Regions from separate parts of the Macrococcus brunensis genome, predicted to be linked through region 2. Evidence: riboswitches for the same ligand, from Rfam matches in the RefSeq annotation. Region 2 holds a riboswitch; the other holds the start of a gene.
What was found. A riboswitch is a leader RNA that binds a small molecule or an ion and turns the genes downstream of it on or off. The one in region 2 is predicted to bind FMN.
Positions count from the first base shown of each region.

Region 1: it holds a riboswitch for FMN, as region 2 does, so the genes downstream of both, ribD (bifunctional diaminohydroxyphosphoribosylaminopyrimidine deaminase/5-amino-6-(5-phosphoribosylamino)uracil reductase RibD) here and MGG13_RS06555 (ECF transporter S component) in region 2, are expected to answer to the same signal.

Region 1 covers NZ_CP092179.1:1,586,412-1,590,746, reverse strand. Annotated here, with positions in the region: gene MGG13_RS08250 (hypothetical protein) at 1-708, opposite strand, end outside; gene MGG13_RS08245 (FAD/NAD(P)-binding protein) at 815-2,269, shown strand; FMN riboswitch at 2,432-2,562, shown strand; gene ribD (bifunctional diaminohydroxyphosphoribosylaminopyrimidine deaminase/5-amino-6-(5-phosphoribosylamino)uracil reductase RibD) at 2,680-3,687, shown strand; gene MGG13_RS08235 (riboflavin synthase) at 3,689-4,288, shown strand; gene ribB (3,4-dihydroxy-2-butanone-4-phosphate synthase) at 4,273-4,335, shown strand, end outside.
Region 2 covers NZ_CP092179.1:1,259,264-1,263,598, reverse strand. Annotated here, with positions in the region: gene MGG13_RS06560 (ATP-binding protein) at 1-1,397, shown strand, start outside; FMN riboswitch at 1,455-1,574, shown strand; gene MGG13_RS06555 (ECF transporter S component) at 1,653-2,189, shown strand; gene MGG13_RS06550 (ferredoxin) at 2,223-2,447, opposite strand; gene MGG13_RS06545 (helix-turn-helix domain-containing protein) at 2,570-3,463, shown strand; gene MGG13_RS06540 (RecQ family ATP-dependent DNA helicase) at 3,460-4,335, shown strand, end outside.

The DNA.
Region 1 (4,335 bases), 330 kb from region 2:
ACCGACTTCCTTGGCATGTTTAACGGGGCCAGGAATATCGAGGCGGACACTATTGATTTCTGAGAAAGTTGTCATTGCATTGTTATGGACAGTGGTTTTGTCATTTTTAAGTTTCAGGTCATTGGTAATTTTCTCAATCTGATTGCGTTTATCGAAAGTAAAAGTGATCTCGTTTTGAATGTCTGGATAAGTTTTCTTCAGATTATTGATGGCTTTTTTATCTTCTTTGCTCTGACCGAAAACTTTCAGGTATTCATCATAGCCGTTAATTGTCTGTGTCAGTGTATGGTCTTTGTACTTGGCAGCTGTCATCTTGTCGAGTAGCTGAAACTGCTCGCTGTAGAGAAGCGGTTTTGTCATCGAAAGCAGCTGAGAACCACCGAGTTTCGATATATCCACCCATTCGCCTTCTCTCTGCAGAATAGCTTTCTTATCATAGACATAGAATTTACCGTCTTCTTCTGAATTCTTGACGGTTACTTCCTGATTGTCATCCTCATCTTTTTTAAGTCCGAGATAAGTCTGTGTTTCTTTATTGTTTTCTGTTGACTGAGTCTTATAAGTGGATGCATAAGATTTTACATCGTCTTTCATTTGCTGTGCAGCCTTAATCTGTGACGCTGTATCTGTCACTTTGACGGCCTCTTCTGACTGACAGCCAGCCAGTAAAGCTGATGCAAGGAATACAGCAGATAATCTTTTATACATATCGAACCTCCGAAATTCATAGTCTCTTTAGTATAATAACATTAATGTCTTATTCGCAACTGAAGTAGGGTATGATAGATAAAATGAACATTTTAAGGAGGACAATATGAAAGTAGCAATTATCGGTGGTGGCGTAGCCGGGACCCACGTCCTTAAGTATTTACTGAATCATAAACTCGGCAAGAAACTGGATATCACAGTCTTTGATGACAAAAAGTATATGGGTAAGGGACGTGCTTTTCAATATGAAGATGTGGAAATGCTGCTCAATTACCCGGCAAATCAGTTGTCTATGAAACGGAATAAGAAAGATGACTTTATGAAATGGGTGGAAGAGAACCGCTCTGTAGAAGAAATTCAGGCGCGTGAAGGGGATAATTCGAACGAGGAGGGCAACATCTACTTCTCTCGTCAGTTGTTCGGCAAATATATGGAAGCGCAGTTTGAAGCGCTTATTAAAAAAGGCAAGGTTACAGTGGTGACCGATCATATTCGCGCGGTGAAGAAACGTCCTGGGGGCTATGAGCTTGAAACACAGGATCAGAAGCATCAGTTTGATCATCTTTTTATGACAGCGGGACAACTGCCGGCAAAGGATCCTTATAAACTGAAGGAAACGGATCACTTCATTTCATGGCCATATCCGCTTCATACTCTTGAAGTAGAAACAGAGAAAGATTATGCGGTAATTGGTGCCGGACTCAGTGGACTGGACTGTATGCGCTATTTAACGAAAGAAGGCTCTAAAGTGCTCGTTGCCTCTCATTCAGGAGAAGTGCAATCCGTGCGCGGTAAGATGGTGACGTTCAAAATGAAGTACTGGACAGCAGCGAGTTTCCGTAAAATCCGTAAGAAAAATAATGACTTTATTCCTCTGGATAAAGTAGTGGAACTCTTTAAGAAAGAATGTGATCATCAAGGCGTAGATTTTGAAAAATTCTACGGTGTCTCACGCAAAGATCCAGTGAAAGCGATGCAGTTTGACCTGAAAAATCATGAAGCTATCGGCGCACTGCAGTCGATGTTTTATCAGATCATGTTCGAAGCATCGCAAATCTGGCCTTATATGACTAAGGAAGATAAAGCACGCTATCAAGAAGAGTACGCACCATTCGTCGATCACTATTCAAATCCGATGCCAGAACCAAGCGCGGAAGAACTGATCGACCATATTGAAAATAACAGAGTCGTGATTAAAGCAGGGCTGGAAGCTATCGAATATAAATATCGTAAATATCGTCTTCAATATGAAGATGGTTCTGAAGACCGTGTACATTATGTCATCAATGCGACAGGTCCAGCTAAATATTTAAGTAAAACTGAGGTTAGTCCGATGCTTGAAGGTCTGCTGAATGACAGTCTGATTGCTGAACATGCAGACGGTGGTATTCAAGTGATGCCAGGCGACGGGCGAGTTATCAGTCCGAAATACGGCGTACTTGACGATTTTGTTGCGTTAGGACAGCTGACAGGTGGCGTCAATATGAAGAACAATGGTGTCTATGAATTGTTGTTAGAAGCACGCCGGGACGTCAAAGCGTTCTATGATCGTATTAAATAGGTTGATGGAAGCACTCATTGAAAGTGCTTTTTTTGTTAGGAGAGGTGAAAGCTGGTGCAAAAACGATCAATTGCATCAACTTTTTATTCTAACTACCTTCATCTTGCATTTAATGCTTAGAAGCTGTACGATTAATACGTTAGGCAACTAACATAACTTCATACATTCTTTCGGGGCAGGGTGAAATTCCCAACCGGCGGTCATAGCCCGCGACCCTTTATCGATGTTCGATATTGGCTGATTCAGTGAAATTCTGAAGCCGACAGTTAAAGTCTGGATGGGAGAAAGAATAAGACACCATTGTAAGATGGTTTATTTGACCATGACTTTTTAATGCTTACAAGGTCTTATTTGTGATACCTAAATTCAAGGCGCCTCTCAGGGCGCCTTTTTATTTTGAGGAGGAACAGATGTATCTTAAACAAGCTTTTGAACTCGTTAAAATGACGGCGGGACAGACCGGACGTAATCCGGCAGTGGGCTGCATCATTGTAAAAAATGGCGTCATCATCGGTATAGGTGCTCATCTCAAGGAAGGAACCGCGCATGCTGAGGTGCAGGCGATCAAAATGGCAGGAGATGCAACAGACGCAACACTTTACTGCACGCTTGAACCTTGTAATCACACAGGCAAGACACCGCCTTGTACTGAAGCGATTATTCAGGCAGGTATCACAAAGGTCGTCTTTGCTGTTCGTGATACTAGTCTGGATGATACAGGTATTCGATATATGGAATCACATGGTATAGAAGTGATTCATGCGCCTGACTCTGCCATCTCCGCGTTTTATGAGGCTTTCTTTACTTCAAAAGAGGAGAAACGTCCTTATGTCACGCTGAAGCTGGCTTCGACACTTGACGGTAAACTTGCCGATGACTTTGACAACAGTAAATGGCTGACAAACACGGCTTCACGTCAGGATGTACACCGACTTAGACATAGTCAGGATGCAGTACTCGTCGGCAGAAAAACTTATGAAATCGATAAGCCAAAGCTCGATGCGCGTCATGTCAGTGACAAGGAGCCTGCCAAGGTGATTATCTCGCAGTCGGGAGATGTAACGCTCCACGAAGCGGATAGAATGAACGGACAGAGAATCCTCGTTATCAGCCCGGCAGAAATCCCGCATGCGGAGACTTTAATCACACAAGATTTCCGTCCGGCACATCTCCTGGAACTTCTCTATCAGGCAGGCATCAGCCGGCTGATGATAGAAGGTGGTTCCGGCGTCATCAGTGAATTTATAGAACAGGATTGTTTTGATGAAGTCGTCATTTATTACGCCCCGAAACTACTTGGCGGCACATTGAACAATCGTTTTTATCATACAGAAGAAAGTCGGATGACTCAGCTCAGACTAGTGGATATTCAGCAGTTTGAAGATGATGTCCGTCTGACTTACCGAAAGGGGCAGTAAGATGTTTACAGGTTTAATTGAAGAAGTAGGTACGATAGAACGCATCAAGCAGCAGGGTGCACTTAAAATGACGATCCGCTGTAAGAAAATACTTGAAGATATTAAGGTAGGTGACTCAATCGCAGTCGATGGCACGTGTCTGACAGTGACTTCTTTTACACCTCAGTCCTTTGATGTGGATGTCATCATCGGCACATCAGACCGTACAAAATTCAAGGCAGTGAGCGCCGGTTATCAAGTCAATTTAGAGCGTGCACTCCTGCCGACGACACGTCTCGGCGGTCATTTCGTCTCAGGTCACGTGGATAACACAGGCAAAGTGCTGCGTAAACTGTCTAAAGGGAATGCTATCGTCTATCACATCAGCCTGGATAAAAATGACCAGAAATATGTCATTCCAAAAGGCTCCATCGCAGTCGATGGCACGTCACTGACCATCTTTGAATTGAACGCGAATTACTTTGAGATACAGTTGATCCCGGAGACACAGGAAGCGACTAAACTGATGTCCCTCAAACCGGGCGACACGGTTCATCTCGAGTTTGATATGCTCGGCAAATATATTGTCAGACAGGAGGCGCTCGCATGTTCAGCACAATAGAAGAAGCACTTATCGATCTGAAGGCGGGTAAACCGGTGATTGTTGTC
Region 2 (4,335 bases):
ATGCAGTCTTTGATGAAAACAAACATGTGACTAAAATTATCGATGTCAATTATCAGGATGAGAGACATCGCTACATTCTTCTTGGATTCCCGTCTCAGGCATTTCAGGACAAAGGTGCGATTATTCTCTATCAGGACATTAACTCTATCAGTTCGACACTCCAGTATGTCAGCCTGATTATCTTAATAACGGCTTTAATTTTAATTGTACTGTCAACGATTTTTGCCTTTTTCTTATCCAATAAGATTACGAAGCCGCTGCTCAGACTTAAGGAATCAGCGTTTCAGGTGGCTAAAGGCGAACGCGCCCAGAAAATCAAGACGACATCACGTGATGAAATAGGCGAACTCACTGTTGCATTCAATAAAATGGAGGATGACATCAGAAACAACATCGCTTCCATTGAAACGGAAAGAAATCTGAGAGATAAACTGATCAATGCTATGGCAGATGGTGTACTCAGTTATCATATGGATTTAGATCAACAGCTGATGAATCCGAAAGCAGAGCAGTTTCTTACTTTGATTAGTGAGGATGACAAAATACAGCTCGAACAGTCATTTGAAGAAGTGGTGAAAACTAATGATTCAGAAGTCATTGAAATCGCGACACTTAATCATTACTTCGTGGTTATTATCTCACCAGTGAGACGTGCAGCTGCAAATAATCAGATAGGCGCAGTTGCTCTGATTCGTGATATGACTGAAGAGCACCGTAATGATGAGATGAAGAAGCGGTTTGTCGCTGATGTGTCGCACGAGCTCAGAACGCCAATCCAGATGCTGCAGGGTTATACGGAAGCGTTACTGGATGATATTGTGGAAACACCGGAAGACCGGAAAGAATTCTTAAATATCATTCTGGATGAGAGCAAACGTTTAAATCGCCTCGTCAATGAACTGCTTAATGTCGCCCGCTACGACGCAGGTGACGTTAAACTGCACCTTGAGGAAATGCCGGTCGTTGCGCTGCTTGATAAAGTGAAATCAACGTTTAATCAGTCTCTGACTGATAATAAGCTCAGCCTTATCGTAGATTCTCCGCCAGGACTTGCCTGGTCGCTTGACTATGACAAGATGATTCAGGTTTTAACGAATTTAGTTGATAATGCTGTTCGTTATACACACGAAGGAGATGCGATTCATTTAACCGTGAAAGCAGGAGACGCGCTCACAATCGAAGTCAGCGATTCAGGCGTCGGTATCTCACCGGAACACCTGCCTCATCTTTTTGACCGGTTCTATAAAGTGGACGCTGCAAGAACGAGAGGTAAACATGGAACCGGACTCGGTCTTTTCATCGTTAAGTCCATCATTGAGTCACACGGTGGACATATTACAGTTTCAAGCGAACAGGGTAGAGGGACTACTTTTAAAATTGTGATTCCAAAACATTGATTTAATAAAAACTTGTGCTAATATATTAAAAGGATGAAAATCCGAAAAAATAAAATATTTCATCTTCGGGGTACGGTGTAATTCCGAACCGGCGGTATAGCCCGCGACCTACCTTCGGGTGGCTGATTCAGTGTAATTCTGAAGCCGACAGTATAGTCTGGATGGGAGAAGATGGAGTGCAGAGCAAAGAGCTTTGCTTATTTGTGATGCCTCCTTCCTTCAGTTGATGGATGTAAGGAGTAGAATATGTCAAGTATTAACAGAACGAAGAAGCTGATTCTGATCAGCATGCTGAGTGCCATCAGTTTCGTACTGATGTTCCTCAAGTTTCCACTGCCTTTTATGCCGCCTTACTTAACGATTGATTTCAGTGATGTACCTGCTTTAATCGGTCTGTTTACAGTCGGACCAATCGGCGCAGTCATGATAGAACTCATTAAAAACTTACTCAATTTTGCAGTGAATCCGGTTGAACCAATCGGTCCTATCGCAAACTTTTTAGCGGGTGCTAGTTTTGTTTTAACAGCTTATTATGCGGGTCGCAGAGATAGATGGGTCGGTTTAATCGCTGCGACGTTAGTCATGACGCTTATTATGAGTCTCATGAACTATTTTGTATTGCTGCCTTTATACGGTATGATTACAAACTTAAGTGATATTACTAACAACTTTAAAGCCATTGTATCAGCAAGTATTATTCCGTTTAATATCATAAAAGGACTGATAGTTTCTATCGTCTTTATACTGATTTTCAGACCGCTGTTACCTGTTATTGAAAAGAGATTTAAATAAAAAAGAAGGAATTCCAGTGGAATTCCTTCTTTTTTATTCGTATTTAAGTGCATCTCCGTCAAATGATTCATCTGCTACTTTAATAGAATCTGTCGGACAGCCTTCAAACGCATCGATCATATCTTCTTCGAGTTCTTCAGGTACTTCCTGAGTTCCTTGGTTATCATCAAGAATAACAAAGGCAATGCCTTCATCATCATAATCATATATATCAGGTGCTGCTGCACCACAAGCACCACAAGCGATGCATGTATCCATATCTACGATTGTATATTTCCCAGCCAAATGGTTCGCCTCCCTACTTAAAAATGCTACACTAGTACATATATATTTTAGAGATTCATGCACTTTTTTTCAACAAAAATTATCTGGAGGCATTGATGGATTCTATTTATCAGCAGGCGAAACAGCGTAAATTCGCAGAGAAGACAGATAAAAGCTTCAATAATATATTGATGGGTTTTAGATCCCATCAGACTTATTTTGATGCAATGATGCAGGGACAGCTTCCTTTTTATAATAGCCGGCCCGAACTTACTGGTGACACGCCTGAGGATATCAGGTTTTATCCCTATTTCTATGATGCTTCGCATATGACATTCCAGGCACTTAGACTGCTGACACAGACGATGGCAGCTCAGTCTTATCAGATCAAAGACTTCTATCCGGTTTCAAATCATCTGTTTATTCAGCATCAGGTTAAAAGCTGGCTGCATTCATATAAGCGTCAACCTAAAGAATACGAAACAGAACTGCTGAGTCTGTATGACAAGATGGCGCAGGAACTTCCTGTATTCACTTACAAGCTGCTACCGGATGCGAAAGGCAACCATTTCTCGATAGAAGAGATCTGCAGGGCATCAGGCTTTGAACAGACAGAATACTCTCTGATGCTGCTACGAGAGCTCAATCTGCTGACTCATCTAATCCATCAGCATGATTATTTTAAAAGCTTATATATCCGGATGCCACTTCACAGTGCCACTGAACAGACTAAAGAATGGATCACTAAAGGAATAGCTCTTGATACAATCGCATTAAAAAGAGGGGTCAAACTTCATACCATTGAAGACCATATCATAGAAATGATCATTAAAGACTATCCGGTAGACGTCAGTCGCTATGTGACAGAAACGGAAATCGCTGAGATACGCTCTCTTTATCATCAGCATCATTATCAGCGGCTTAAACCTTATTTCGAGGAATCTCAGATGGATAGTTACTTTAAAGTCAAGATAGCTCTCTGTCTGATTATGAAAGAAGTGAAACTATGACAACAGAAGAAATTCTGCGAAAAATATATGGCTTCTCAGAGTTACGGCCAAGTCAGAAAGCAGTGATTGAAGCGGTTGAAACAGGCCGTGACGTACTTGCGCTTCTGCCTACGGGAGGAGGGAAATCACTCTGTTATCAGCTTCCTGTAATAGCCTCAAACGGTCGGGCACTGGTAATCACACCGCTTATTTCATTGATGGAAGACCAGGTGGCTGAGCTGAAACGTTTAAGGCTGAAAGCAGTCTGTATTCACAGCTATCTGGATATTCGGGAGAAACGTCTGATTTTTAGTCAGCTGCAGGACTATCAGTTTATTTTCTGCTCACCGGAATGGCTGGCAACAGACAAAGCACGAGCGACAGTTGCACAGCTGAACCTGACCCACATGGTCATAGACGAAGCACACTGCATTTCTGAGTGGGGATATGACTTCAGGCCGCATTATCTATTGCTTCATGAAGTGATGAAGCCTGGCTGTCAGGTAATCGCCTTGACTGCGACCGCTGATGACAAAATTATCAGAGATATCAGCCAGCTATTACGAAGGGAGCTGTTACTGGTCGATAAACGCGAGGAACGCAGCAATATCTTTTTATCGGTCAAAAATCCAGCAGATAAACTGAAAGAAATCGAGACACTGCTTGACACTTCAGGGCCGACTATTATTTATTTCTCATCTAAGAAGCGCTGTAATGAAGTTCATCAACTGCTTAAGGAGCGCTATAAAGGCATGACCTACCACGCTGATATGACATATGAAGAAAGGATGTCTGTACAGATTGCGTTTCTCAGCGACAGAATTCATTACGTCTGTGCGACCAGTGCGTTTGGTATGGGAATCAATAAAAGTAATGTACGGACAGTGATTCAT